DNA from 3 places in the Aerococcus sp. Group 2 genome. Region 1 is predicted to be linked to each of the others. Evidence: riboswitches for the same ligand, from Rfam matches in the RefSeq annotation. Region 1 holds a riboswitch; each other region holds the start of a gene.
What was found. Region 1 has a riboswitch for thiamine pyrophosphate ahead of JFU01_RS08660 (hydroxyethylthiazole kinase). Riboswitches for the same ligand answer to the same signal wherever they lie in the genome.

Region 1 (10,164 bases):
TGATAGTAAAAACAGTATCAGCTTTCTTGGGCTTTTTAAGATCAGGAAAGTCAGTCCCTTTGGCTGGCTGAAAGTGGCTAGTCAGAGAATCAGGATAGAAAAAATGAGGAGGCGGTTTAGTGATGGCTAATCCAAAACAAGTGTCTAATTTTATAAATCTGAACCAAGATATTATTGATGAATTAATTACCCTCGCTTTTAAGGAAGATATTCCCTATGAAGACCTGTCGACCAATGCTATTTATCAGGGTCAAGCAGCCCAGGTCGAGCTCTTAGCTAAGCAAGCGGGAGTGATTTGTGGTTTGGATCTCTTCAAGCGGGTTTTCTTACATTTGGATCCTGAAGTTCAATTTGAGAGTCTGGTCCGAGATGGTGACCGGGTAGCTAATCAGGAGACCTTGATGGTAATTAAGGCCTCCGTCAATACTCTCCTAAGTGGGGAACGGATTGCCCTCAACTTTCTTCAAAGAATGAGTGGTATCGCTACTGCTACCCGCCGTTTTGTAGACGCCTTAGAAGGTAGTGGGATAAAGTTACTGGATACCCGTAAAACTACCCCGGCCTACCGCCCCTTGGAAAAATATGCAGTCCGGGTAGGGGGCGGCTATAACCACCGTTACTCACTCTCTGACCAAATTATGCTCAAGGATAACCATGTTGCTGCTGCCGGTGGGGTCAAAGAAGCCATCCAAGCGGCTAAGGCCTATGCCCCTTTTGTGAAGAAGATTGAAATTGAAGTCGAGGACTTGGACATGGTCAGAGCGGCAGTGGAGGCTGGAGCTGATATTATTATGCTCGACAATATGGACCATGACACCATGGAGGAAGCCATTGCGCTCATTAACGGTCAAGCGATTATAGAAGCTTCAGGAAACTTTACCTGGGACAATGTCGCGGATTATAAGGACCTAGCCATTGACTATATTTCTAGTGGGGCCATTACCCATTCGGCCGGAATCTTAGATCTGTCCCTCAAACATTTGAAAGTGAGGAAGTAGGTCTGTAGCTCTTGAGGCAGAAGTCCTTGATTTCTAATACCCATAACTCAAGTTTTGCCCTGACTTTTGTTACAGCAAGGTTACAAGGCGACAGAAATATTTCAGAAAATCCTTTTAAAATGTCAAAGTAATTAAAGGGCCTTAACAAGTCAGAAAATCCCTTTTCTTCGTCTGGAAGCCATGATAGTATATTTCATGTCGACGAGGGAAAGACCTCGTTGAGAGATAAAAATGAATCTGAATGATTAAGAGGCTTAATCATATTAAATAGAAAAAAGAATGAACTTTGCATAGAAGAAAGGATTTTTATTACACATGAATATGAAGAAAGTTTTAGTAGGTACCTCAATCGCTTTATCAGCCTTAGTAAGTTTTGCTGCTGGGGAAACGACTGAAGCACACGCAGCTGAATGGCAAGCACGTTCAGTTGAAGAAATCAAAGCTGACTTCCAAAAATTAGATGACAACGAAAAAGTTTATGTCATTAAATCTGGTGACACCTTAAACGCTATTGCTCAAGCAGCAGACGTGAACACCAAAGAATTAGCTGAAATCAACAACATCGAAAATGCTAACTTAATCTTCCCAGGAACTAAATTAACCTTCAAATCTGACCAATCAGGTAAGGTTAATGAAGTTGAAGTAGAAAAACAAGGTCAAGCAGCTCAAGTTTACACCGTTGATGAAACTGCTGGTCAAACTTACCAAGCACCTGCAACTGTTCAAGCTGCTCCAGCTGCTGCTCCAGCACCAGCACCTGCACCTGCACCAGCTCCAGCACAAAGCGCTTACACTGGTTCTTCTTCATCCGCTAAAGAAATCATTGCTCAACGTGAATCTGGTGGTTCATACTCAGCAACTAACGGCCAATACATCGGACGTTACCAATTAAGCGCTTCTTACTTAAATGGTGACTACTCCCCAGCTAACCAAGAACGTGTGGCTGACCAATACGTAGCCGGTCGTTACGGTTCATGGGACAACGCTTTAGCATTCTGGAACGCTAACGGTTGGTACTAAGATAAAAAGAGTGTGACAAGCGCAAAAAGAGGGGAGAGAGCTCCGCATACTATATCTGTAACTCGCTTCGCTTCGAACAGCTACAGCAATTGGAAGAAGTACGCCGTAAATCCTCAAAGAGGATTTGCAAGGACTTCTGAAATGGAGCTCACCTCGCGCTTGGAGCACGTTTAAACAGAGTGTGACAGTCACACTAAAGGACGAAACCACTGGAGAAAACTGGGATAAGCTCAGTGAATCTGAGCGTTCCCAGTTTTTGAAGTGGACGTTCGTCCTGTGACTGGAACACGTTTCAAAAGAGTGTGACAGTCACACCAAAGGACGAAACCATTAACTCCGGCTCATTGGGCTGGAGTTTTTTTATTTATCTCAGCGTCCAAAAGGAGTTTAAGCGCTCCGCCTTGAATAGGTAAGCGGTTTCTGCTATAGTTAAAAAGTACTCACAAGAGGTGCTTTTGCTGAGATAGGTGGAAACCTGGACTCTTTGAACCTGAGAAAGTTAAGACTTGCGTAGGGATGTGAGAATTCAAATATCGTTATAAGGCACAGCCAAGCTTTTGCTAAAGCCTAACGATAAGAAGTCCTGCAAAGTACACTGAGTGGAGTATACTTTGCAGGGCTTTTTTCTGTCTAGAAGTAAAAGACCTGCAGGTGAAATGTGTAATCTAAACAGAGTAAGAGAGATGAGTCAATGTCTAAAAAAATAAGCATTCCCTTTGCGAAATATAGCCAGCAGGTCAAGGCCAAGGCCCCGCTGATCCAAGTGTTAAATAATTATGTCACCATTCATGATGTGGCCAATGTGATTTTGGCCAGTGGTGGGCGTCCCGTGATGACCGATAACTTACCTAATAGTCAGGATGTGGTCAAGACGGCTGACCTCTTGCTATTGAATGCCGCTAGTCCCAGACCTAATCAGGAATTGTTGGACCTCGCCGCCACAGCGAAAAATGACCACCATCCCGTGGTCTTAGACCCAGTGGGGGTTTCAGCTATGCCGTCTAAATTAAAGCTCTGTCAAGAGCTGATTGACCGGGGTCTAGTAAGGGCGGTAAAGGGGAATGCTTCGGAAATTCGAAGCCTCCTCTTTGAAAAAAGCCAAGGATCTGGGGTCGACCTGGGTCCTGGAGACGAGGTAAGCTTAGCCAATCTGGCTGATTTTGCTCCGGACTTTAAAGCTTATGCCCAAGAAAAAGGAATTATCCTAGCCATGTCAGGCCCGATTGACTTAGTGACTGACGGCGAGCGGCTGGCAGTCATTGAAAATGGCCACCCCTGGATGGCTTCCTATACGGGATCAGGTTGCCAGTTAAGCGGCGTCCTAGCTAGCTTTTTAGCCGGTAATCCGGATGAGGATCCTTTTTACCTAGCTACAGCGGCCATGATTAGCTATGGGGTGGCGGGAGAAATCGCTGCTCAAGTGCTCCAGCCTTATGAGGGTAATGCCACTTATTCTAACCGGGTGATTGACCAGGTCTTCTTATTAGAGGCCAAAAAATTAGAAAGGAGAGCCAAGTATGACATTCAATAAAAATGATTTATTGGTCTATGCCATTACGCCCGACCGCTTTGACCATGACGAATTAATCCAGCAAGTCAAAGAGGTCTTAGCAGGAGGGGCGACGATTTTACAGTTACGTTTGAAGGACCATCCCTTTAAAGACCAAGAGGAGAAGCTGGATCTAACTAAAAAAATCAAAGCCCTCTGCCAAGAAGCAGGTGTCCCCTTTATTATCGATGATGACTATGAACTGGCCCTGGCGGTAGATGCTGACGGCCTCCATGTGGGAGAAGATGACCTGCCAGTCGACCAGGCTAGAGAACTGCTCGGCCCGGGAAAAATTATCGGGGCTTCGGCTAAGAGTTTGGATGCCGCTCTAAAAGCCCAGGCGGCTGGTGCAGACTACTTGGGAGTTGGCGCCCTCTATCCGACCCAGTCTAAGGCCAATGCCCAAGGCACTAGTCTGACTACCCTGAGAGCTATTGCCCAAGGGGTGAATATTCCCATTGTAGGCATTGGTGGGATTAGCTTAGATAATATGGCCAATTTACGGGACCAGGGGTTGGCCGGGGTGGCTCTGATTTCTGCTTTATTTAAGGCGGAAGACCCCTACCAAGCGACTCAAGAAATCCGTAAAGCTGCTGAAAAACTTTTTAAACTCCAAGCCGTCCTGACTATTGCCGGCTCAGATTCCAGTGGGGGAGCTGGTATTCAAGCGGACCTCAAGACCATGCAGGCTAATGGAGTCTTTGGCATGAGTGCCATTACTTCAGTGACCGCCCAAAATACTAGGGGTGTGACCGGGGTCTATGACCTCAGTCCCGAGGCCTTGGCTAGCCAACTCCAAGCTGTCTTTGACGATATTCCTCCGGCTAGCGTCAAGATTGGCATGGTCTCCCAAGTAGATTTAGTGAAGGAAATTGCCAAAGCTCTTAAAAACTACCAGGCTAAACATGTCGTAGTAGACCCAGTCATGGTCGCAACGAGCGGGTCCAACTTGATCCAAGACCAAGCCGTACAGGTCTTGGCTGACCAGGTCTTCCCCCTCGCTTGCTTAATTACTCCCAATATTCCTGAAAGCCAGGTCTTAGCGGGACAAGACATCCATTCGGCAGCCGATATGGAAGCCGCCGCTAAGAAAATTAGTCAGACCTACCAAGTCGCTGTCCTCTGTAAGGGGGGCCATCGGGTGAATGATGCTAATGATGTCCTGGTTACCCATGAGGGCGAGGTCCACTGGTTTAAGGGCGAGCGGGTTGATAACCCCAATACCCATGGCACCGGCTGTACGCTATCCAGTGCCATTGCCAGCAACCTAGCCAAGGGGGATGACTTAGTTACTGCCATTGCTCGGGCTAAGACCTATCTCAGCCTGGCCCTTAAAGACCAATTAGATCTAGGTCAGGGGAGTGGCCCCTTGAACCATGGCTTTGGCCTCTTGACTTATTACCCCAGTGACGATTAATTGCCTTAACTTCCCTTAGCAAATAGTTCCTAGTCTTTCAACCCTTCCACGAGGCTAGACCTGCTAGGGGAAGAGTATCTGTACACCGATAAGGGTCATGATAGCTTGTCATGGCCTTTTTTCTATATTTGGGAAAAGTGGGGAAACTGTTTTTAGCATAGAGCATATTTCTTCTGATATTGTGAAAATAAACACATATTTTCTCTTTTTAATTAAAATATAAAAATATTATTTCGAAAGTTGTAAGCGATTACAAGGTTAAATTACTAATACTTCAGTGATTGTAAGCGGTTATAGCTAAAAAGAAAAACAAAAAATAACTTGCTTTTTGTTTGTGAATAACTTAACATAATAGCCATAAAGATGAAAGTCATTAAAAATCAAAGGAAAGGTTAGGAAGAACAATGGCTAAAGGAAAAGAACAAAAAGTAGATATTCCACAATTTATCGATGAGACAGTGGCTAAGGCTAAACAGGCCTTAGATGATTTTATGGCTTTAGACCAAGAACAAATCGATCATATTGTCACCAAGGCATCGATTGCTGCCTTAGACCAACATGGGGTCTTAGCGAAACATGCCGTTGAAGATACTGGACGGGGTGTGTTTGAAGATAAGGCAACCAAGAACTTATTTGCCTGTGAACATGTGACCAATCATATGCGCCACTTAAAAACAGTAGGTATTATTGATCGTGATGAGGCCAAGGGATTGACCTATATTGCTGAACCGGTCGGGGTAATTTGTGGGATTGTCCCTACTACCAACCCAACATCGACAGCAATCTTTAAGTCCTTGATTTCCTTGAAGACCCGTAATCCAATTGTCTTCTCCTTCCACCCTCAAGCGCTGGAATCTTCCATCCATGCGGCCAAGGTGGTGCGGGACGCAGCGATTGCGGCAGGGGCACCTGAAAACTGTATCCAATGGATCGATCCAAAACATGCCTCGATGGAAGCCACCAATTTACTGATGAACCACCCTGATGTCGCTACTATTTTAGCCACTGGGGGATCTGCCATGGTTAAAGCTGCTTATTCTTGTGGGAAACCTGCTTTGGGTGTGGGACCAGGGAATGTGCCTGCCTATGTTGAAAAAACGGCCAACCTCAAGCAAGCCGTGAATGATATTGTCATGAGTAAGGCCTTCGATAATGGGATGGTTTGTGCTTCAGAACAAGCTGCTATTGTTGACAAAGAAATCTACCCCGACTTCATTAAAGAAATGAAGTCCTACCATGTTTACTTTGTCAACCAAAAGGAAAAAGCCCTCTTAGAAGAATTCTGCTTTGGGGCTAAAGCCAATAGTGAGGCGGTTGACCAAGCCAAACTCAATGCCGATATTGTCGGGAAATCAGCGGTTTGGATTGCTAAAGAAGCTGGCTTTGAAGTGCCAGAAGAAACCGTCATCCTAGCAGCAGAAGTTCCTGAAGTGGGGCCTGCTCAACCCCTTACCCGAGAAAAATTATCCCCTGTCCTAGCCATCTTAAAAGCTGAGACGACCGAAGATGGGATGGCCAAAGCTGAAGCCATGGTCGAGTTTAATGGTCTAGGTCACTCCGCCGCCATCCATACCAATAACCATGACTTAGAAATCGAATACGCCAAACGGGTGAAAGTGGCCCGGGTCATTGTCAATGCGCCGTCAACCTTTGGGGGAATTGGGGATGTTTATAACTACTTCATTCCTTCCTTAACCCTAGGCTGTGGGTCTTATGGACATAACTCTGTAGCTGGTAACGTGGGACCTTTAGATTTGATTAATATTAAACGAGTAGGGGAGCGGCAAAATAACATGCAATGGTTTAAAGTCCCTCGGGTTTACTTCGAAAAGAATTCCATTAAATACTTACAAGAATTAGACCATGTGGAAAGGGTATCGATTATTTCTGATAAAGGCATCGCCAAACTCGGCTTTGTCCAAAAAGTCATTGACCAACTCCAACAACGGCAAAATAAGGTGGTCTATGATGTCTTTGATAACATTGAACCGGATCCAGATATTTCCACGGTTCAAGCGGGTGCTGACGCCATTCGGGCCTTCCAACCGGATACCATTATTGCGATTGGTGGGGGATCGGTTATGGACTCCGCTAAGATCATGTGGCTCTTCTATGAACGTCCTGACGTTGATTTCCGCGACCTAGTTCAAAAATTCATGGACATTAGAAAACGGGCCTTCCGTTTCCCAGCCCTCGGTGAAAAAGCCCAATTAGTGGCTATCCCAACCACCTCAGGGACAGGTTCCGAAGTAACGCCTTTTGCGGTCATTTCCGATAAGAAGAACAATAAGAAATATCCGCTTGCTGACTACGCCCTCTTACCTAAGGTAGCTATCGTGGATTCCAGCTTTGTCGAAAAGGTACCAAGTCGGGTGACCGCCGCTACCGGGATGGATGTCTTAACCCACGCTATTGAGGCTTATGTATCTATCTTTGCCTCAGACTATACCGATGGACTCTCTCTTCAAGTGATTAAGATTGTCTTTGACTACTTAGAAAAATCGGTCAAAGACTTTGACCCGCTAGCTAGAGAGAAGATGCATAATGCGGCAACCATGGCGGGGATGGCCTTCGGTAACGCCTTCTTGGGAATTGTTCACTCCATGTCCCATAAGATCGGTGGGGTCTTCCATACCGTTCACGGGGAAAACAATGCCATCCTCCTGCCTTATGTAATCCGCTACAACGGGGAAAAACCAGGCAAGCTTTCTACCTGGCCAAAATATAACTACTACAAGGCTGGTGAACGTTACCAAGACATTGCCCGTATGCTAGGATTAAAGGCCAATACGGTCGATGAAGCCGTTGCTTCCTTGGCCCAAGCCTGCTATGAACTCGGTGAAAAAGTCGGTCTCCCAATGAGCTACCAAGCCCAAGGCCTTGACAAGAAAGAATGGGAAAAGGCCTTAGAACAACTGGCTTATGATGCTTATGAAGACCAATGTACCCCATTAAACCCTCGTTTGCCATTAGTTCCTGATATGATGGCCATGATGCGGGCGGCTTACCAAGGTTATGGTAAGGCACCAGAGCCAATTAAGAATAAGTAAGAAATTCCTCTTGTATAGATAGAAAAAAGTGAGCTCCAGCAGCTCACTTTTTTGTCGTTTATTATCAGAATTTTATTAATTCACCCGGTTTTTTTGCCAGATGAAGCCCATGTGGCGGCCTTTAGTTTGGTTTTGACGATAGGAGAAGCCTTGGGGGCTGGCATAGGTATCCATAGGGTCCACTTGGATGTTTTCGGAACGGATACCTAAATGGAGGCATTGATTTTTGACCACGGCTTGGTTATCAATGTGCCACTTACCGCTGTCTGCTTGGTAGGAGATATTTCCTTCTGAGCCCTCCAAGTCCTTGAATTGAAGATAAACATCCTCATCGACTTCAAAGTGTTTTTGGGATAAGGCTGGACCAATTTGAAGGTGGATATTTTCTGCTTTGACCTCAGGATGATCGGCAAAGATTTGTTCAAAGGTGACTTGGGTAATGTTTTGGACCGTACCCCGCCAGCCGGAATGGATGACGCCAATCAGGGGAGTTTTTTGGTCGTAGAAGAGAATAGGAACGCAGTCAGCAGTAAAAATTCCTAACATGAGCTCATCCTCAAAGCTGTAGAGGGCATCGGTTTGGGGGATGGCGCTGTCATTATTTAGGGCGCCCTTGCCACCGTCAGCCAGGGAAACTTCCACTGCCCGTTTGGAATGAGTCTGGTGGGCTTGGACAAAATGGTCGGGACTTATAAGGGTCGCTTGGAAAAAGGATCGCCGGTTAGCTAAGACGGCATCCAAGTTCTGGTAGGAATGGATCCCCATATTGCCGGCTTCAGGCAGGTTTGGATCTCTTAGGGTGATCCCCATTTGCAAGTGGGGGTCATTGTGATAGTAATGAATAGACATCAGGAACACTTCCTTCTATATAATAATGCCAAAGTATCTTGCTTATTATAAGGGGATTTTCTCCCGCCCGCAATCTTTAGGCTTTGTTTATTCAATGATGTTGGTGAGCATTAATTAAGCAAGATTTCTCTTGATAAGAAGCTATGAGCATGAGTGGCGCTTTGAATTTGGTCGTTAGCCATGAACAAGCAAGCGATGTGAATTAGGGATAGTTGGCTTTAGCCTTACTAGCCCTTTGAAGCTCGCTAGGTGAGGGACCTTGGCCCGAACCGATGCCATGGCTTTTCAACGACCAAAATTTAAAAGCAGAACGAATGCTCATCAATAGTAAAAAATAAAAAGTCCCATTTTATACAGTCGCAAGCAATCTGATTTCCTGGATAGTGACCCTAGGAAAAATTTGTTATACTAGGGAAAGATTCTTTAAGAGGAGTGCTTGTTGTGAATAAGGAAAACCATGGTTTTGTTGAAAGTGAAAAAATTGTTTCAAAGGAGCAAGGAGCGGTCATCCACCAATTCCGCCATCCGGCTTCAGGGGGCCAAGTGATTTGGATTGAAAATGATGACCCCCACCGGGCCTTTGGGATCGGTTTTTTAACCCCAGCTAAGGATTCTACCGGGGTGGCCCATATTGTTGAACACACGGTCTTGTCTGGCTCGCGGAAGTATCCCGTCAAAGACCCCTTCATGTACATGCTCAAAAGCTCCATGAATACCTTTTTAAATGCCATGACTTATAAGGACATGACCCTCTTTCCAATTTCATCCATGAATGAGACCGACTTTGAGAACTTAATGTCGATTTATTTGGATGCGGTCTTTTTCCCGCGGATGTATGAAGAAGAAAATATCTTCCGCCAAGAAGGCTATCATAAGGAACTCCATAATCTGGAAGATCCTATCACCATTACCGGGGTGGTCTACAATGAAATGCGGGGCGTTTACTCCGATCCGGATGCGGAGGTCTGCCAGCAAATTGACGCCAACTTCCATCCCAAGACGAGTGTGGCTTATGAATCGGGTGGTTATCCCTATGACATTCCTAAGCTCTCCTACCAAGATTTTCTTGCCTTCCATAAGAAACATTACCGGCCGGATAATGCCTTAGTAGTTGTCTATGGCGATGTCAACATCGACCGGGTCCTTGGCCAGATTGATGGGGAGTACTTCTCACATTTCGAGCCTAGTGATGACCAGATCCAATTAGAATTAGCTGACCTTCCCCAAGAGGATCGACGGATGACCCTTTATTTTGATGCTGACGACAAGCAGGAGTCTGAA
Region 2 (10,164 bases), on a different contig from region 1:
ACTATCTCAGCACCATCCTTGAGTTTTATTCAAGATGCTTGGCGGCGCTTAAAGAAGAATAAAGCAGCTGTTGTTTCTTTGGTTATCCTAATTATTGTGGCTATCATCGCTTTATTAGCTCCGGTTTTAGCTCCTTACGACTATGCTGCCCAAAATGCCCAATTTGCCAACCTACCCCCTAAGATTCCAGGTTTGGAAGCCTTGTCCTGGTTCGATGGTAAAACAAAAGTGGCTGGCGCAGCGGTTGACGCTTATGCTAAGGCTGGGGTTCCTGAAGGCCAATACTTCTACCTAGGAACGGACGCTTTAGGACGTGACTTGTTATCGCGGATTCTCTACGGGACTCGCGTTTCCCTCTTTATCGGGGTGGTTGCCGCACTCTTGAACCTCTTAATTGGGGTGCCTTACGGGATTGTTTCCGGTTGGATGGGCGGCAAGGTCGACAACTTGATGCAACGTATCCTTGAAGTGATGTCTGGGGTGCCTAACTTAGTGGTAGTTATCCTCTTATTACTCGTCTTACGTCCAGGGATCTCATCCATTATTATTTCCCTAGCCTTGACCGAGTGGATTACCATGGCGCGTTTAGTCCGGGCAGAAACCCTGAAGATTAAAACCAGTGAATATGTTTTAGCAGCACGGAGTCTAGGAGAATCTCCTTTCAAGATTGCCCTCAAGCATATTCTGCCTAATATTGCTGGGGTGGTTATTATTCAAACCATCTTCTCCATTCCTTCAGCCATCTTCTTTGAAGCTTTCTTGAGCTTTATTGGTTTAGGGATTCCAGCTCCTCAAGCATCCTTAGGGACACTAATTAACGATGGGTATAAGACCTTCCGCTTCCTACCTCACTTGATGTGGTATCCAGCGGGCGTCCTCTGTATCGTTATGATTTCATTTAATATGCTAGCAAACGGATTAAGAGATGCACTTGATCCAAAAACAACGGATTAGGAGGCGAGCAAATGAGTGAAAATGTACTAGAAGTAAAAGATCTAGAAATTGGTTTCGATACCTTTGCTGGTCAAGTCCAAGCCATTCGCGGGGTAAGTTTCGAATTGAAAAAAGGCGAAACCCTAGCTATCGTTGGTGAATCGGGCTCCGGAAAATCCGTGACCGTTCGAACGGTGATGCGTCTCTTAGCCAACAATGCTGTGGTTAATGGCGGTGAGGTCAATTTCAGAAATGAAAACTTACTCGAAAAGACCGATAAAGAAATGCAAGCCATTCGGGGAGAAGACATTGCCATGATCTTCCAAGATCCGATGACTTCCCTAAACCCAGTTATGCGGATTGGTGACCAAGTGGCCGAACCGATCCGCCTCCACCAAAATGCGTCTAAGGAAGAAGCTAACAAGCGGGCCTTGGAACTCTTAGAGCGAGTGGGAATTCCTAATGCTAAGGACCGGATGCGCGATTACCCCCACCAATTCTCTGGCGGACAACGGCAAAGAATTGTTATTGCTATTGCCCTAGCTTGTCGGCCTGAAATTCTGATCGCTGATGAACCAACTACCGCTCTGGATGTGACCATTCAAGCTCAAATCCTAGAATTGATGAAGGAACTCCAAACCACCTCAAGCACCTCAATTATCTTCATTACCCACGACTTGGGTGTGGTGGCTAATGTGGCTGACCGGGTAGCGGTGATGTATGCTGGGAAGATTGTGGAATATGGAACGGTTGATGAGATTTTCTATAATCCTCAACATCCTTATACTTGGGGCTTAATTACCTCCATGCCAACCCTAGATACGGAGGGTAAGCTACTTTCCATCCCTGGGACCCCACCGGACTTATTAGATCCACCTAAGGGAGACGCCTTTGCCTTGCGGAGTGACTACGCTATGGCTATCGACTATGAAGAACAACCGCCATTGTTCCAAGTTTCTAATACCCACTTTGCGGCTACTTGGTTACTTCATCCCGATTGCCCAGCAGTGACGGTACCTGAAGAAATCAGTTCTCGCTTTGAAACCTATCAACAATTAGTGGCAGAGGGACTAGTAGAAGAAAATGGTACCAGCACAGGCGTACTTGACCAAGCCCATAAACAAGCCGCACAAAAGGAGGTCGCCCATGACTAAGCAAGAAAAACCTCTCTTAGAAGTTCATCACTTAAAACAATATTTTAATGTGGGACAAAAGAATGAAGTGCGTGGTGTCGATGACATTTCCTTCGACATTTATGAAGGGGAAACATTTGGTCTGGTTGGCGAATCAGGTTCTGGTAAGACCACAACTGGACGGGCCATCATGCGCCTATATCAGCCAACTGATGGGGAAATTCTCTTTGAAGGCAAGGATATTGCGGCCATTAAGAAGCGTCAAGATGAATTAGCCTTTAGAAAAGACATTCAAATGATCTTCCAAGATCCCTATGCTTCCTTGAACCCGCGGATGAAGGTTGAAGACATCATTGCGGAAGGTCTGGAAATTCATAAGATCTGTAATAGTGAAGCGGAAGCCAAGGAAAGAGTCAAGCAATTACTTGAAGTGGTTGGTTTGAAAGCTGACCATGCTTCCCGTTATCCTCACGAATTTTCTGGGGGTCAAAGGCAACGGATCGGTATTGCCCGCGCCTTAGCGGTCAACCCTAAGATGATTATTGCCGACGAACCCATTTCTGCCTTGGACGTTTCCATCCAAGCCCAAGTGGTTAACTTGATGCAACGCCTGCAAAAAGAGTTTAACTTAACCTATCTCTTTATTGCCCATGACTTGTCTATGGTAAAATACATCTCTAACCGGATAGGGGTTATGTACCGAGGGAAGTTAGTCGAGTTAGCCGATTCCGATGAACTCTACTACCATGCCTTACACCCTTATACCAAGAGTTTATTATCAGCGGTGCCGCAACCGGACCCTATTCATGAACGTAACCGGAAACGGATCCCATACGACCATGCCGACTTTACTGGCAATGAAAGCATGCATGAAATCGTTCCAGGTCACTACGTTTACTGTAGCCCTGAAGAAGCTGAACAATATAAAGCGAACTACAAATAAAGCTAAACATGAAAAAGCTGCAGAGGCAAAGGCTTCTGCAGCTTTTTTGTGGAAATTTTTCTAAGGCTTCCGAACAAAAAAACTCCGTCATGCTTATGGCGAAGTTTTAGCGATCACTATTTTAGTCTTCTTGGTGACGTTGTAGGTAGCTTTGGAATAGAAGTCCAGCAATTAAGATAATGTACCAGAGAATTTTACGGTTGCGGGCTTTTTGTGCTTTAGTAACTGCCATTATTTCTCCTCCTTTATGACCCAGGTCAAACTTTTCTTAATTATACCATAAAGTAGATCTGACTTTAATGAATAAGCAGAGTCGTTCTATTCTCTCAAAAGGGAAAAGTTTCGTTTTTTCTTAAAAAAGCTCTCAAAAATAAATATCCCTTAAAACTATGATAGAATAAAGTTTCTGAAAGAATAACACTAAAAACAATAAATTAAATCGAGGGACTGCTAGTATGAAAATTGGTATTGATAAATATAATTTCTATATTCCAAAGCAATATATTGAAATGCGGGACTTGGCTGAGGCACGCCAAACGGACCCCAATAAGTATCTGCTGGGTTTAGGCCAAGACCAGCAAGCCTTTGCCCCTTTGTCTCAAGATACGGTTTCTATGGCTGCTAATGCTGCGGCAGGCATTCTGACCGACCAAGACAAGGAGGCTATCGATTTAGTGATTCTAGCCACTGAATCAGGGATTGACCAATCCAAGGCTGGGGCCATCTATATCCACCACTTATTAGGCATCAATCCCAAAGCCCGTTGTATCGAAGTCAAAGAAGCATGTTATGGGGGGACCTTTGCCCTACAAACTGCCGTCAACCATATCGCTAAACGCCCCCAAGCCAAGGCCCTGGTTCTCACCAGTGATATTGCCCGCTACGGCTTAAACACTGCAGGGGAAGCCACTCAAGGCGCTGGGGCAGTGGCCTTATTAATTACTGCTAATCCCCGAATCCTTAGTGTCAATGACGATGCTAGCTATTATACCATTGATGTCATGGATTTCTGGCGGCCTAATTATTCGCGCTTGGCCCATGTGGATGGACATTATTCCAATGACCAATACCTTAATGCCCTAGACCAAGTTTGGGCTGACCACCAGGCACTTTCCGGCCACCAGCTGGATGACTTTGCTGCTTTCTGCTTCCACCTTCCCTACACCAAACTAGGCTTAAAAGGTTTAAAACACCTCACCCAAAAGGCTAAGGATGAACCACTAGGGGAGTGGGAGGAATCCTTTGAAGCCAGTCGGGCCTATAATCGCCGGGTAGGGAATATTTACACAGGGTCCTTATACCTCAGTTTGATTAGTTTATTGGAAAACGATACTTCTTTGCAAGCAGGTGACCTCATCGGCATGTACAGTTACGGTTCGGGAGCGATGGCCGAATTCTTCTCCATGAACCTAGAAGCTAATTACCAAGACTACTTGGAAGGAGATAAGCACCGCCAACAATTTGCTGAGCGGAAAAAACTTTCCATTCCTGAATATGAAGCCCTCTTTCAAGAAGACCTCCTTAGTGACGGTAGTCAGCAAAGCATTCCAGCCCACGGCGACCAAGATGACTACCGACTACTCGGCCTAAAAGATCATAAACGCATTTATGGTAAATAAGGAAGAGTGCGACACTTGCTCTGAGCTTGAAACACGTTTTGATTATAGCATTTGTATTTTAAAAGGGACTGCCTCAGGCAGTCCCTTTTTTAGCGGAAATTTCTCCTATTTAAATCCCGAGCCTATTGACGGAGGTCATCTAAGATCGCCTTGGCGTTTTGTCGATCCATAGGCTTTGCCTTTTGTAAGGATTGACTAACTTGGTCTACTTCATCGCCCTGGGCACCCACAGCGATGGCCAAGGACCGGGCTTGAAGTGACATGTGCCCCGCTTGGATACCTTCAATGACTAGAGCCCTCAATGCGGCTAGGTTTTGAGCTAGGCCGAGGGCAGCGACAATCTTCATTAAGTCGCTAGCACTGGGCTGGTCGAGTAAGTGGTGGACGAGTTTAGCGGCGGGGTGAATTTTGATTGATCCACCGACACTTCCTAAGGCAAGAGGGAGGGTGATTTCTCCAGCTAATAGGCCTTGGCCTTCAAGGTAGTCCCATTTGGCTAGGCCCCGGTATTGTCCGGATTGGCTGGCATAGGCGTGACAGGCTGCCTCCACCGCCCGCCAGTCGTTACCGCTAGCGATCACTAAGGCATCAACCCCATTCATAATCCCCTTATTGTGGGTTGTGGCCCGATAAGGATCGACTTGGGCCAGTTGGCTAGCTTGACTAATCCGCTTAGCCACTACTTGTGGATCTTGGCCTGGCTTAGCAAGAGCATCAATAGGGATTTGACAAGTCGCCTTAGCCAGACATTGGGTAGCTAAGTTGCTTAAAATAGCCATTAATTTTTCTAGACGGGGTAGCGACTCATCCTTTTGACTAAGTGCTTCAATGTGACTGGCTAAGGCTTCCAGCATGGTATTCATCATGTTGGCGCCCATGGCTTCTTGGGTATCTACCGTCATATAGACCACAAAAAAAGGCTCGCTTTCACTGGGATAGTAGGCCGTTTCTAACTGGCGCACCCCACCGCCCCGTCGGCTGAGGCTAGGATGGGCCTGGTTGGCGACTTGGATGAGGTCTTCTTGGTGGTCTTTAATGTAACTAGTCCAGATTTCAGCTTGGCTGGCTTGGTCTAAGCCTAAGAAGACCATTTGCCCAGTCATTTGACGGTTCAAGACCTCGCTATGGAAGCCACCGCCTGCCTTAGCCATTTTAGCGGCGTAACTGGCTGCTGCAATGACACTCGGTTCTTCGATCGCCATGGGGATCAAGTAGTCTTTTTGATTGATGACAAAGTTCATTGCCAGTCCCAAGGGGAGGGAGTAGGTTCCAATGAGATTTTCAACCATGTTATCAGCCAGGTCTAAGGGCAAACCCTGGTTATTTTTGAGATAATCTTTTTCTGCATCACTAATATAGTGGAGCTCATTTAAGCGGGCCAGACGTTCCTCTAAGGGGAGGCGGTAGAAGCCCTGTAAATTCACTTGAGTCATAATAACCTCCTAAGTGCTTTGTTTATCAGTGAGGGGGAAGTCTTTGTACTTTTCCATAAAAAAAGAAGTTGGCAATTGCTTCCAACTTCTAGTTTATGGGTCATTACTTGATTAATCAATAGCCAGTCGGTATTAATGATCGATACAATAGAGATTATCATCGACCATTTGATCGTCGGTTAAGAGAACAAAAACTTGCCGAAATTCATCAAAATCGATCCGGTTATCATTGCCTAAGATGCTGAGGGCTTGTGTTGTGACATGGATTTGACCGATATGCGTTTCCAGGACCTCATCAAAGCTTTCAAAACTTGGTGCATTAGTTTGTAAGACTAAACTACGATAGGCTCTGTGGCTGGTATGACCTGTTTCATCGGAAGTGGTTAGGCAAATATTATGGAAACGATCTAAGTTTTGTAACTGTTGTATGGCTTTCTGGGTGAAAAATAACTTCATGGCATATCCTCCTCACAACAACTCTTGTAAGGATGATTATATCAGAATTTGTGAGCAGTTTAGCCGGAAAAGCCTAAAAATAATTTTTAAAACGTTTTCACACCTTCACCAGCCGCTACTGAGAAAGCGGAGGCAGTCGGGGAGATGTTTGGCCCAGTAAAATTCATTATGCTCTTCATCCACATAGATGTTGAAGTCAATATTTTCTACCGGGATACCTCCTGCTATAAGCAAGGCCTGGTAGTGGAGGGAAGCATCGATATAGGCTTGGGCCATATTGCCTGGGAGAAAGAGACGGTCAGTATCGTCGCCTTCTTTGGTGCCGACTTGGAGGTAGATTTTTTGCTCGGGGTCTAAGCTTTGCAATTTGAGATAGCGGTCAAAGGGTTCTTGGGCTATCCATTGGGCTAGGGAAAAAATCCCCAAGCGGCCAATTTGATCGGCATACTTAATTCCCATATAGGCGGTGATATTGGCCCCAAAAGAAGACCCGATCATGGCTGTATGTTTTTTATCGGTTTTTGTCCGATAGGTCTGGTCGATAAAGGGTTTAACCACCTTCATAATGAAGTCACTAAAATCATTGCCTAAGCCGCCCAAGGGCCTTGCCTTAGGGTCGCTAGGGTTTTCGAAGCTCCAAGCATTATAATCATCCGCCCGAGTCTGAGAGTCATTGTCGATTCCGACCACAATCATCTTGGCTAAATCGGGATTACGCTTGAGGGTGGGGATGACCTTCCAAGAATAACCTAGGAAGGACTCCTTACTATAAAAAACATTTTGTCCGTCATGCATGTAAACGACTGGGTAGGACGCGGATTCCTGCTGGTAATTTTTAGGGAGTAGGACTCGCACCCGCCGCTTCTTGCCGGAATAGGGCAAGCTTAAGTAGTGGGTTTTCATTTTTAGATAATAATAATCGGCATTGAACATGATTTACCTCCGCTTAATGTGCTATTAGCATACTTGACCCGGGGGGATTAAGCAAGCGCAATCCCCCTGACAATGCTCAAGGTTAAGAAATAATTGCAGACTTCACAATATTTCGCTACAATGATGAGTAGAATAAAGGATAAGGGGGAGATGCCTTGGCAACAGAAGTCGAGCTTCTCAACGAAGCAGAAATGAAGCGCGCCTTAACGCGAATGAGTTATGAGATTTTGGAACGCAACCATGGTACCGCTAATTTAGCCATCGTGGGGATTAAAACCCGGGGAGCCATTATTGCTAACCGGATTAAGGACCGCATCAACCAGTTAGAAGAGGCTGATGTCTTTTATGGGGAATTAGATGTCCGCGCTTATCGTGATGACCTCGACCAGGAAAAGGATAAGCTGATCAAAGACTTATCCCAGCTGGACTTTGATGTGAATGGTAAACATATCTTTATCTGTGATGATGTGCTCATGACCGGTCGGACCATTCGGGCGACGATGGATGCCTTGATGGATCATGGGCGTCCAAGCAAGATCTCTTTAGTGACGCTCATTGACCGGGGCCACCGGGAATTACCGATTCGAGCGGATATTGTTGGTAAAAACATTCCCACTTCCCGGCAAGAGAAAATTCGGGTGAAGATGCGGGAACTCGACAGTAAGGATGCAGTATATATAATTAAATAGTTGGTACTAGGGGAGCCTTTATGGCTGAGATGTAATTTACAGACCCTTTGAACTTGAGACTAGGTAATACTAGCGGAAGAAAGTGCACGAAAAAAACAGGTAAGAGGCATTTTCTCTTACCTGTTTTTGTGCTAAGAAAGGATTTAATTATTATGGGACAAAGTAAACAAGTAAGGATTTTATTGGAAATTGCTATGGTAGCGGTATTAGCTTATTTATTAGGACTTTTGCCGACAACCAATGGAGTAGGTATTGGGGTAAACTTAGGAGTTATTCCCATTTACTTGATCTCTTTAAGACGGGGGATAAAGAGCGGTTTTGCTGCCGGCTTTCTGTTTGGACTTTTGCAATTAATCACCGGTCAAGCGACGATTCTAACTCCCTTCCAAGTCTTTCTTGAATACTTCTTCGCCTTTATGTTAGCAGGTTTAACTGGAGTCTTTGCTAATCGTGTGAAGAGTGCAGGCTTAAAAGGGGATAAAAAAGGCCTTTGGATCGGTATCTTTTCAGCGACCTTTATTGGGATGGTCGCCCAATACTTTATTCATTGGTTCGCTGGCTATGCCTTTTGGTCTTCTTATGCGCCAGAAGGGATGAATGCTTGGTGGTATACGACGATTGTCAATGTACCTACCGGTTTCTTTACTTGGCTAGTAGGGGCTTTAGTGGTGGCCTTGTTATTTAATAATGCCCCCAGACTCTTAAACCCAGAAGATTAAGCTGCAATTTTAACGATTGATTAGATGGAATTATTATTTTGAGACGCCCTTTGAGTGGGGGCGTCTTTTTTTATTGACGGGGACCTATTTTTGATAAAAAAGAAATATTTTATAGAATTGTTGGCGCGCAAACACTTTAATAAGAAAGCGTTTGCTATAATATTTTGTGAAAAGGATAACTAAAGTTAAAGCCTAGCTGAAAGCTTTCTCTCTTTTTTTAGTTAAGTATGTGAAGTTATGAACTATATTTTTAACCCAAAGTGAGAAGGCTATAACAACCAATAAATAATAGAGGATTTAAGAAAAATATTGGAAAGGAGTGTTCAATGTGTTTGTTCTTCGTTTCTTACTGGCAATGCTTATTGCTTATTTTGCCGGAGAACTGGCTAAGAAAATCAAATTCCCAGCCATCATTGGTTGGTTGATTGTGGCCATGTTTCTCGGAGAGCACGGGCTAAACCTTTTAAGCCCTGAACTAATTTCAACCAAGGTCTATCAATCACTGATGGTACTTATGCAAATTCTAGTGGGGTCGATGGTGGGCTATAAGTTAGTTTACCGTGATATCAAGGACTCCATCAGTAAAGTCTTCGCCATGGGAATATCTGACCTGGTGGTAACCTTTGCAGTGGTGACGGGATCCTTTGCCCTTATTCTTCACCTCTTAGGTCTACCCATCATTGCTGCCTTACTCTTTGGGGGGATCGCTATTGCGACTGCGCCGGCCCCTCCAGTCTCAGTGGTGGAGCAGTATGATTGTTCCGGCCCCTTATCTGATTCAGTGCCATCGATGACGGCTTTTAACTCAGTGATGGTTAACATTGTCTTCTTCCCCTTAGTTTCAGTAATTGGAGCAGTTCTAAACGAAAGTTCCACTTCCGTCCTGGGTTCATTACTGATTATGATCCTAGCTCCGATTCTCTTGGGGGGACTGATCGGAGTTGTCGCAGGGAAATTAGTAGGAAAGGGCGCTTCCAAACAGCAAAGCTTCCTAATCTATTTGTTCACCATGCTGGTCATCTATGCCTTAGATAATTATTTGAACTGGCATGTTTTCACCGAAACTCAGATGATGTCCTTATTAGCCGGAATTGCCGGGTCGTGTGCCTTTATGAACGTGGTTGATCCTGAGAAAGTTCCGAGCTTGCAAATGGATCTCGGACCGATTCACTCTTATGCCTTAATGATTTTCATTGTCAACCTATCGATTCATTTGAATCCAGCGGCCTTATTTGACGGTGGCATGCTTATGGTGGCCTATATCTTGATTAGGGCCCTAGGCAAATACTTGGGTTGCTATCTAGGA
Region 3 (10,164 bases), on a different contig from region 1:
CATTCTGCAAACGAGCTAAAAGCGGTTGGCTGACTTCTAAATACTGGGCGTAGCTATCATAGTTCAGGTAAGAAATAGAGTTTAAGGTTAAAGCAGTATTGGTCATGCTTTCAATCAAAGCCAAGGCAGACAAAAGTAGCAAGGGAGCCGTTTTCTTACTGGAGTGACTGAGATAGTAAAGGCCAAAAAAACTAAATACAAAAGCTATTGTTGAGAAAAGTAGGCTATTAGGGCTAATATATGAAAAATCCTGGTAGTGTAAGGCCAAGCTCAGGGTTGATAAACCAATTAGGCAAAGGGTCACAATGGCTGGCTGATTACTGAGAGGCTCTACTTGTCTTAAAGTCCGATAAGCTAGGTAAAGGACGAAAAAGGAAAAGACAAAGGAAAAACGGTAGGGATACCAGATAGGATATTGAAAACCATGCCAAATTAAATTTAAGGCTTTAACATTCATGGACAAGAGTAAGAAAGCTAAGACCAAAAAGCTCATCAGTTTTTCCTGCCAGCTGAATCGCTTTTGCAGGAAAAACACCAGGGCCGCTAAAATAGCCAGGGAAGGAACAAAGATATTAGGTAACCCCTCCGGCATTTGGTCAAAGTTAAAGGGACCGACCACCAATCTGCTGATAACCTGCCAGAGTGGATAGGCAAAGGACCAGTCAAAATGAAGCTCTTGGTAGCTGCCTTTACTTTGGGCCAGGGCAAAGTAGGTCGGGATAAGGGTGAAAGCCGCTAGTCCGGCGGCTGCCAGGGAAGACATAATAAAGCGCAAAATCCTAGTAAAATATTGCTTGAATGAGAATCTTGCTTGTTTAAGTCTCTTGGTCAATTGGGCGCCAAAGAGTTCATAAAGAAAGAAGAGCACAGCAAAAAGACAAACCATATAACCGATATAATAATTGGCTATCAATAAGAGAGCCAGGCTAATGATATAATAAGTGCTCCTTTTGTGGTGGATAAGGTCTTGGATGCCTAGGATGATTAAGGGCAAGAAGACCAGGCCATCTAACCACATGATGTTGAGTTGGTTAGCAGAAAAATAGCCCATTAAACTATAGAAACAGGCAAAGCTGATGGTCAAGGGGCCGTGGTCGCCATAATTTTTGTAAAGTAGCCAGAGAAAACTGACACTAGCAGCAGCGCTCTTGGCTAGGACCAGGCAGACACAGGCTATGGGTAGGGCCTTTTGGGGAAAGAGGAGAAGTAGGAGGTTAAAGGGACTCATTAAATAATAAGTCCAAGTTCCTACCATCTCTCCTCCCATTCCCTTTTGGAAAGAGTAGAAGATTTGCTGCCAATTGCCTAGCAGGGTCTCCCGGTAATATTGGAAGAAATCAATATATTGCTGACCTAAGTCCACAGTTAAAATCGTCTGATTGCCAAAGGGAAAGATACCCTGAAACAGGTAAATAAAGACCAGGATTAAAACTGGGAGGCCGGCCGCTAATAAGAGCGACCGTTTAACTGCATTCATTTTGGAAAAATTCTTCATTAAAGACACCGTGCTAACTCCTTAAAGATGCTTTATTTCACCTTAGCTTAGCACAAATTAATTTATCAGAACATGGCAAGGTCAAGAGATCTTTCAAAGAATTTATAAAAGTCTACTTTCAGTCAGACAAAATCATAGAAATCGATTATAATGATAGGTGACTTGCTTTTTAGAAAGTGAGTGTTGGCACTTAATGACGATAAGAAAAAGAAAGTAGGTGAAGGCATGTCGCATGACTTTGATAAGTCAGCTAAGCGCAAGGGGAGAGAAAAACAAGCCCAGGTTAATTCCAAGACTTTACGGCGGAAATCGCCCCATTGGCATAATTACCTGAATCGGCTAAACATTTTACTTTATATTGTATTTATTTTATTTGCTCTGCTTATCTTCCGCTTAGGCTACTTACAGGTTGTTAATGGTCAAGCCTTCCAAGAACTGGTTCATATGACTGAAAAGAATATGTCTGAAGAAAGTGTTCCTAGAGGTTATATTGTGGACCGTAACCATAAGATGTTGGTGGATAACGAGGGACTCCAAGCCATTAATTACACCCGAGGCCCCAATGTCACGGGAGAAGATATGGCCAAGACTGCCCGGAAATTAGCTAGTTTTATTCATTTGGATACTGGGGAAGTCACAGAACGAGACCGAAAGGATTATTGGATTGCCAGCAATCAAGACCGCTTAAATGAGCGGATGTCAGAAGAAGACTTGCGGCTAAGGGATAGTGAACTTTATGAGAAGCAATTATCCTACGTCTCTGAAGAGGATATCAATTTTTCTGGAGATGATCTCGAAGCGGTTCTGATTTATAAGCGCATGAATGGGGCCTACGCCCTCACACCAACCTTGATTAAAAACAAGGATGTCAGCAATGAAGAAATTGCCCTGGTCAGTGAGCATAGTAATGAAATGCCTGGGGTCAATACCACCATGGATTGGCGCAGAGAATATCCACAAAAAGATTTACTCCGTTCAGTAATCGGTAGCGTGACTTCTGAAGAAGAAGGACTGCCGAGTGATAAGGCTGAATACTACCTGGCCCAAGGTTATGCCCGCAATGACCGGGTCGGTAAGTCTTACCTGGAAGCCATGCATGAAGATACCCTGCACGGCGCCAAGACCAAGTACGAAACTGAAATTAACCAAAGAGGCGAGGTCGTTAGAACCGACAAGGCATATCCTGGCTCCATGGGAAATACCGTTCAACTGACCATTGATACTGATTTTCAAAAGAAAATTGAAGAAATTTTAGAAGGCTACTTGCACGGGTCAAGTACCGGTAAAAATAATTCCATCTATGTGGTAGCCAGTGACCCTAATAATGGAGAGATCCTGGCCATGGCTGGTAAATACCGCAATGAACATGGCGAAATCATTGACGATGCCCTGGGAACTATTAATTCATCCTTTACCATGGGATCTACAGTCAAAGGAGCCACAGTTGGGGCTGGTTACCATTATGGCGTCTTAAAACCGGGTCAAGAAAATATCTTTATTGACCAACCGCTTTACTTTACTGGGACACCAAGGAAGGCTTCCTGGTGGGCAGCCCACAATACTAGCCCTGTTCCTATTAATGATGTCATGGCTCTGGCAAGGTCTTCCAATGTCTATATGATTCGGACTGCCATGGCTATCGGGGGCTTACCCAACTATGAAGCAGGGATGTCCTTGGCTGGTTTAGATCCAGAAACGGGTAATAAGTTGCGTAATTTTTACCATCAATTTGGTTTAGGAAGCTCGACCGGTATTGACCTACAAAATGAAGTGACTGGTCTGGAAGGTGAAGGGGGTAACCCTGGTAACTATATTGACTTGGCTTTTGGTCAATACGATACCTATACGCCCATGCAATTGAACCAATATGTCGCAACTATCGCTAACGGTGGTAAACGCTATGCCAGCCATGTGCTTAAACAAGTGCTCAGAGAAAATGGTGAGCATGAGTCTGACACCCCTCAAGTGGTTTATCAAAACCAACCTAAATTGTTGAATGCCGTACAATTAAGTCCAGAAGAACTGGGACGAATTCAACAAGGTTTCTGGTCAGCAGCCAACCATCCGCAAGGTCTCTCATATAATGAATTTAGAGGTTTCCCGGTGACTATTGCTGCTAAAACTGGTACGGCGGAAACAGGGACCGAAGGGATAATTAACTCGACCTTTGTTTCTTACGCACCTTACGAACAACCTAAGATTGCCTTATCGGTAGTCATTCCTGAAATCAGTGCCTCAGCTTATGATAAGACAGCAGAAGTTGTTGGACACAAAGTCTTGGATGCCTATTACCATAAAAAATAATTAAAGGGCATTTTTATAAAAAGTTTGAAAAGCACTGAGAACTATGGTAGACTTTTAAGGTATGATTAAAAATCTATGATAAATTATTGATCTGATGGAGGGAAAATAATGCGTATTAACATTCTTTTAGAAAATACGGAACTTAAGGGCGAACGCATTTACTTAACAGAAAAAAATCGTCGTAACAACCCTGACCGTATTGAATTAAAAAAATATAGTCCAAAATTACGTAAAGTATGCTTATTTAGAGAAGTTAAAAAATAGAAATATTTCTATTGCTAAAAAGAGAATGTGCCGATAGTCTTCAGACTATTGATCGATTTGCTGATATTCGTTGGAAGCTCTTATTAAGTTAAGGCTGAGATTGCTTTTAGAATGACATTTCCTTTTTAGACATTGATATAGTGAAAAGAGGCTGGAAAACTTTCCAGCCTCTTTTTTAAAATTTTCTAATCGAAATAGTTTGCAAAAGTCTGACCTGATCTAGTTGAATTAACTATGGAAGGCAATCGAAATCCTATCGCACATAATTCCTTCAATGAATATCAGGGCTTTTCTACTTTTAGCACACTTTCCTCCTTACAAGTCATTTTTTATGAAATCATTAAAAAAAGCCTTGCATATTGATGCTATGTAAGCGCTATGATAAAATTTATGTGAATTGAGATTCGGGGTGCCGGATGGCTGAGAATATACCCGTAGAACCTGATCAAGTTATTGCGTAGGGAAATCTATTCAACGGGAGAAGGCTACTGTCATCTTGAACTCAAGAGGATAGTGGCCTTTTTATTTTGTAGGAGGGAAAAATGAAAAAGATTATTAAACATTTTATAGAGCATCCCGAAGAAAAAGAAAATTTTAATGATATGGCTCTACTTTTATTTGAATATTTATATAAACATAATCAAGATTATCAGCAATTCTGTCAAAGAAGAGCTGTAGGGATAAGACAAGTACGTCATTGGAAGGACATCCCGGCAGTGTCAACCGACGCCTTTAAAAGTGCATTTCTGAGTGCAACGCCACATGAACAATGTTCGCGTATATTTATGACAAGCGGGACGACGACAGGAATCAGTGGAAAACACTATCATAAAGATCTAGAAATTTATGATTTGTCTGCCTGGTTAGGTTTCAAGCAGTATGTCACTGATCAATGTTTACCTACGGCCATTCTTTTTCCTAATGAAGAAGAGATGCCTAATTCTTCGCTGGCTCACTATTTAGAAATATTGAAGGCTAATGGTCAGCCGGATTCCATGCATTTTATCACTGAGAAAGGCCTAGAAGTCGCTGCTTTAAAAGAGTGGCTAATAGCGCATCAAAAGCAACCAGTAATTATTTTAGGAGCTAGCTATAGTTTCGTACACTTATTTGAAGCCTTAAGCCAAGGAGAAGTGCTTCCGATCCATCCGGATAGTCTATTATTTGATACTGGTGGGTTCAAAAATTTTTCTAAGGTTTATCAGCTAGATACTTTTTATCAAAAGCTGCTTTCGGTTTTTCCGGTAAGAACAAATCCAGTGAATATGTATGGTATGACAGAATTATCCACAGAATATTATACCCAGTTTGCTTTTGATAAATTGCTATTAAAACGAGGGCCGCATTGGATAAAATACAAAATTATTGACCCCGCGACGGGTCTAGAGGTTGAGCAGGGGAAACCAGGTTTACTCGTTCATATTGATTTAGCAAATATTAATTCTGTCCCTGCTATTCAAACAGGGGACTTAGCAATTGACCATGGAGAAGGTTTTGAATTATTGGGACGAGTAAAAAATGGAGAGCCTAAGGGCTGCTCTATAGCAGCTAAAGATTGGTTAGAGGTCCACCATGATTGACATAAACTGTGGCTATTTGCCGCCTATAGTAAATGATCTTGCTATTGAAAACCGTGAACTTATATTTGATTCAATACGGATCCAAGTCCCAGCTCCTAATGTTAAACAGTTAAAAATAATGATAGAACGCATGAAAAATGATACTTCTGAAATTAGTGTAACAGAAACCGTAGTAGCTATCGATAAGGCGATCCTTTGTTTATTAGATCGCCAGAATTCTCTTAGAAAGAAATATGAAAAAATACTTCCTATTATTACCGGCTATGATTCAGAAATTCTACGCTTAGCCTTGACTAAATTTTTATTGAATTTTAGACAACATGAGTTAAGGCGCTGGCTAGCTGAAAATTTTGAAAATCCTAATATTTTAGAAGAATTTGTGCCCAGAATACATGGAGGATATAGTCGCGCTTTTGCCCCGCAATTGTGTGCGCATATATGGGCAGGAAATGTGCCTGCTTTACCCTTATGGAGTTTGGTCGCTAATTTATTAGTGAAAGGGAAGCTAATTGGAAAAGTATCTTCTAGTGAGCCGAGTTTTATTGGTTTATTTTGTCAATTACTGATTCGAATTGAGCCTAAATTGGCTAATAAAATAGCAATCCTTTCCTGGCAGGGAGGAGATAAGGAGCGTGAGCAAACCTTAATTGACTCTTCTGATTGTGTCCTTGCTTATGGAAATAATCAAACCATGGCAGCTATTCAAGCAAAGCTTTCACCAACAAGTCATTTCATTGCTTTTGGCAATAAATTGAGTTTTGGACTTATTCATCATCAATTATTAAATGCTGAAAAGGTAAATCATCTCGTTCATGAAGCAGCTAAAGCAGTCGTTTATTATGATCAACAAGGATGCTATTCCCCTCAGATTTATTTTGTGGAAAGAGGAGGTCAAGTTTCTCCCAGGGAATTTGCCCTCATGTTAGCAGGAGAATTAAGAGCTTATGAAAATCGTTATCCACTTAGAAAGTTATCGCTCGAAGAAGCTTACTTACGATCTCAGTGGCGCGAAAAAATCGAATGGCAGGGAGGGTGTGAGATCTTCCCAGCTCATCCTGAGAAGTGGTTAGTGACTTATAGCCAAGCATTGACTTTCAGTCCTTCGCCTTTGTCTCGCGTGATACAAGTGATTGCTGTAGATCAATGGGAGGATATTGATAATTTACTAGTGAATAAATTATCCATTTTACAGAGCGTAGGGGTAGCAGCTCCTACAGAAAGTTTATTTAAAATGGCTAACCATTGGGGAAAATTAGGGGTTACTCGCGTAACGAGTCTATCTGCGATGATGCAAGTCCATTCAGCTTGGAATTCTGATGGTTATTCCCTACTAAGAGAATTGGTTCGAATAGTAGATATTGACTCTGCTTCTCTTAGAGATTCTGAACGCTGGAATTCCTATAGAGATTAGAAAATGAAGGAGTGAGTAATTTGTTGGCTGGAAAAGTCGTTTTAATAAGTGGATCAAGTCGAGGAATTGGGGCCGGAATTGCAAAAGCTTTTGCCAAAGCAGGCGCTAATGTCGTTATTAATTATCGCAAAAGTGAAGATCATGCAAAAGCGGTGGCAGAATATTGTAGCTCTCAAGGTGTTCAAGCTATTCTCGCTAAGGGAGATGTTACAAGGCAAGAAGGAGTCCATCAGGTTGTTAAAAAAGTATTAGATAATTTCGGTCGTCTTGACGTTTTAGTAAATAATGTCTTTTCTCCTTTTCAATTCGATGCCGAGAAAAGGAAGAAAGTTTGGCAGCTTTCTTGGGAAGACTATGAAAGGCAGCTTAAAGGGGGCTTAAAATCAACTTATCTACTCACCCAAGCGGTTTTAGATACGATGATGGAAAATAATTCAGGCAGTATCATCAATATAGTATCTAATTTGGTTGCTGATCCTGTTGTCCCCTATGCGGATTACATCACTACTAAGGCCGGCATTGTTGGTTATACGAAAAGCATGGCTAAAGACTTAGGTGTCTTTAATATTAGGGTGAATGGTGTAGCACCAGGTTTGGTCTATCCAACAGATTCAACTAAAACAACGAAAGAAATATTGAAAGAAAAGATTATTGAATCAACTCCTTTAGCTCGAATGGTTCAAGTCGATGATGTAGTTGGTCCAGTATTATTTTTAGCTTCAGATTGGAGTAGTATGATGACCGGTCAAATATTATACGTTGATGGTGGCTTAGTAATGCACGGTTAAATTTTTGCCCGTGTATGAGAAATATAAAAACGACTTGTGTATAGTCCCCCCAAGACTTGGACCAAGCATTCAAGTCTTGGGGGTTATTTTCATGGGTAATTATTCCTTATTATTTACTAGCAGATTATACTACCAAAAATATCGCTAAGTGCTATTCAAACAAGATACAATCTTATCAACTTTCCTATGAAGAAGGAGAACGTATAGCAGTATAATGAAAGCTACCAAGCTAAATTACCTTGTGGGTCCATAAAGAAGTCTTGTACATTTGATAAAATTACTTATATTAAGGATAAAGTCGCTTTGACTTGGTCGCCTGATCTTATCATCGGCACCATGAAAAAATTCAATTGTAAAGCCCAAATATTTAACGTCATCTTGTCTATTGTGCTTTATTTGATTTACCTATTTATTGACAGCTTGTCGAGAAAAAGTATGGTAAAGTTAATAGGTAATTAGACTTAGTTGACACAGAAGGAGTTAAAATGCGAAGAAAAGCTTATATCACCTATGCTTTATTAGCTATTCAAATTATTATTTATCTCTTGATGGAAGTCACGGGATCGAGTCTCAGTATCTCAACCCTCCTGCATTTTGGCGCTAAGGAGAATGCTTTAATAGCTATCTATGGGCAATACTGGCGCTTAATTACGCCAATTTTTGTTCATATCGGTTTTTCTCATCTCTTATTCAATTCCATTACTCTCTGGTATCTAGGGAGTGAAGTGGAAGGGATTATTGGTTCCTGGCGCTTTTTGTTTATCTATCTTTATTCGGGAATTATGGGGAACTTATTTAGTTACCAATTCTCAACGAGCGTTTCAGCAGGAGCCAGTACGGCGCTATTTGGCTTGTTTGCTTTCTTCTTAGCCATGCGTTATCTCAACCCTCATGACCGCTATTTTCAGGCCATGGGCTACCAATACCAGACCCTAATTATCTTGAATATTGTTATGAATTTGTTCATGGCCAATGTGGATATGTCAGGGCATATTGGGGGCATTGTCGGTGGTTTTTTAGCCACCCTCATTATCACCAATAATCCTAAACACCGTCTAAGCAGTATCCTCTTATCAATTCTTGTTTATTCAGTGATTGCTGGTATAATTATTGCGAATCATGGGGCTTTTAATACCCTATTTATACATTAGGAGGCAAGTATGGCATTTATAGTTGGTATTGATTTAGGAGGAACAACCGCCAAGCTGGCTTTGTTTACTCCAGATCTTGAAAAAATCGATCAGTGGCAAATTCCCACGGATACTTCTGACCATGGGGTAAATATTATTTCTAACCTGGCTAAAACCATCCAAGACCATGTTGAGGCGGCCCATTTAGACCTAAAGGACTGTATGGGGATCGGTATGGGGTCTCCTGGCGCTATAAATCGCGAGCGTGGAACGGTTACTGGGGCCTATAATCTGGGTTGGGAGAATGAGATTGCTGTCGTCGACCAGTTTCAAAACCGCTTAGGCCAGCTTCCCGTTTATATTGAAAATGATGCCAATGTGGCTGCTCTGGGTGAACTCGCCAAAGGGGCAGGAAGTAAGAGTCAAAATATGATCTTGGTTACCCTGGGAACGGGTGTGGGCGGCGGCATTATCTGTCAGGGTGAGCTCCTGCTAGGTCAAGGTTCTGCAGGGGAAATTGGCCATATGACTAGCGAAGTCGATGGTTACTTATGTACTTGCGGATCCAGAGGTTGTGTGGAAACTTTGGCTTCAGCGACAGGCATTCTCCGCCTCAGCAAGGACTATGCTAGGGACTCGCGCTTTGATTCTTCCTTAGCCAAGCAGCTGCGTGAGGGTCAAGAAGTAGACGTCAAAAGCATTGTTGATGCGGCTAAGGTGGGCGATTTATTAGCTGAGAAGGTGATGGAACGGTCTCTGAAAGCCTTGGCGCTTTGTTTGAGCCAGTTAACCTGCATCTTTAACCCCGAACAGATTGTTTTGGGTGGGGGAGTAGCTAATGCCGGCCAGTATCTGATCGACAAAATGACACCTATTCTTAGAGAATATACTTACCGCCCGAATCTCCGGCAAGTCAAAATTTCTTTAGCCCAATTGGGTAATGATGCGGGAGTGATTGGTGCGGCCAATTTAGTTAGACAGAAAAGTAAGGAGTAATTTATGTTATTAGCACAAACAATTGGTGGTTTTACTTTAATTTATCTATTATTAGTCGTGGCTTTATTAGCTTTCTTGATTTATCAAGCTTATTTTTGGATCAAAAGAAAGCAATCAGCAAGTATGATTGACCAAGCAGATTTTCAAGCCACCATGCATCAAGCCCAAATTATTGATGTTCGGGAAGCCCAAGAAT

Region 2: another riboswitch for thiamine pyrophosphate. It lies ahead of thiT (energy-coupled thiamine transporter ThiT); the one in region 1 lies ahead of JFU01_RS08660 (hydroxyethylthiazole kinase).
Region 3: another riboswitch for thiamine pyrophosphate. It lies ahead of JFU01_RS02460 (LuxE/PaaK family acyltransferase); the one in region 1 lies ahead of JFU01_RS08660 (hydroxyethylthiazole kinase).

The regions. Positions count from the first base shown of each region.
Region 1 covers NZ_CAJHPA010000008.1:2,408-12,571, reverse strand. Annotated here, with positions in the region: gene nadC (carboxylating nicotinate-nucleotide diphosphorylase) at 123-998, shown strand; gene JFU01_RS08665 (LysM peptidoglycan-binding domain-containing protein) at 1,314-2,018, shown strand; TPP riboswitch at 2,454-2,552, shown strand; gene JFU01_RS08660 (hydroxyethylthiazole kinase) at 2,710-3,549, shown strand; gene thiD (bifunctional hydroxymethylpyrimidine kinase/phosphomethylpyrimidine kinase) at 3,536-4,984, shown strand; gene adhE (bifunctional acetaldehyde-CoA/alcohol dehydrogenase) at 5,389-8,034, shown strand; gene pgeF (peptidoglycan editing factor PgeF) at 8,110-8,883, opposite strand; gene JFU01_RS08640 (insulinase family protein) at 9,325-10,164, shown strand, end outside.
Region 2 covers NZ_CAJHPA010000002.1:123,313-133,476, reverse strand. Annotated here, with positions in the region: gene opp3C (oligopeptide ABC transporter permease) at 1-954, shown strand, start outside; gene JFU01_RS02965 (ABC transporter ATP-binding protein) at 966-2,087, shown strand; gene JFU01_RS02960 (ABC transporter ATP-binding protein) at 2,080-3,009, shown strand; gene JFU01_RS02955 (hydroxymethylglutaryl-CoA synthase) at 3,465-4,628, shown strand; gene JFU01_RS02950 (hydroxymethylglutaryl-CoA reductase, degradative) at 4,751-6,064, opposite strand; gene JFU01_RS02945 (iron-sulfur cluster biosynthesis family protein) at 6,194-6,517, opposite strand; gene JFU01_RS02940 (alpha/beta hydrolase) at 6,623-7,450, opposite strand; gene pyrR (bifunctional pyr operon transcriptional regulator/uracil phosphoribosyltransferase PyrR) at 7,606-8,139, shown strand; TPP riboswitch at 8,138-8,237, shown strand; gene thiT (energy-coupled thiamine transporter ThiT) at 8,292-8,858, shown strand; gene JFU01_RS02925 (cation:proton antiporter) at 9,187-10,164, shown strand, end outside.
Region 3 covers NZ_CAJHPA010000002.1:7,041-17,204, reverse strand. Annotated here, with positions in the region: gene JFU01_RS02475 (YfhO family protein) at 1-1,495, opposite strand, end outside; gene JFU01_RS02470 (penicillin-binding transpeptidase domain-containing protein) at 1,679-3,799, shown strand; gene rpmG (50S ribosomal protein L33) at 3,908-4,063, shown strand; TPP riboswitch at 4,459-4,544, shown strand; gene JFU01_RS02460 (LuxE/PaaK family acyltransferase) at 4,606-5,643, shown strand; gene JFU01_RS02455 (acyl-CoA reductase) at 5,636-7,054, shown strand; gene JFU01_RS02450 (SDR family oxidoreductase) at 7,078-7,842, shown strand; gene JFU01_RS02445 (rhomboid family intramembrane serine protease) at 8,328-8,993, shown strand; gene JFU01_RS02440 (ROK family glucokinase) at 9,003-9,968, shown strand; gene JFU01_RS02435 (rhodanese-like domain-containing protein) at 9,972-10,164, shown strand, end outside.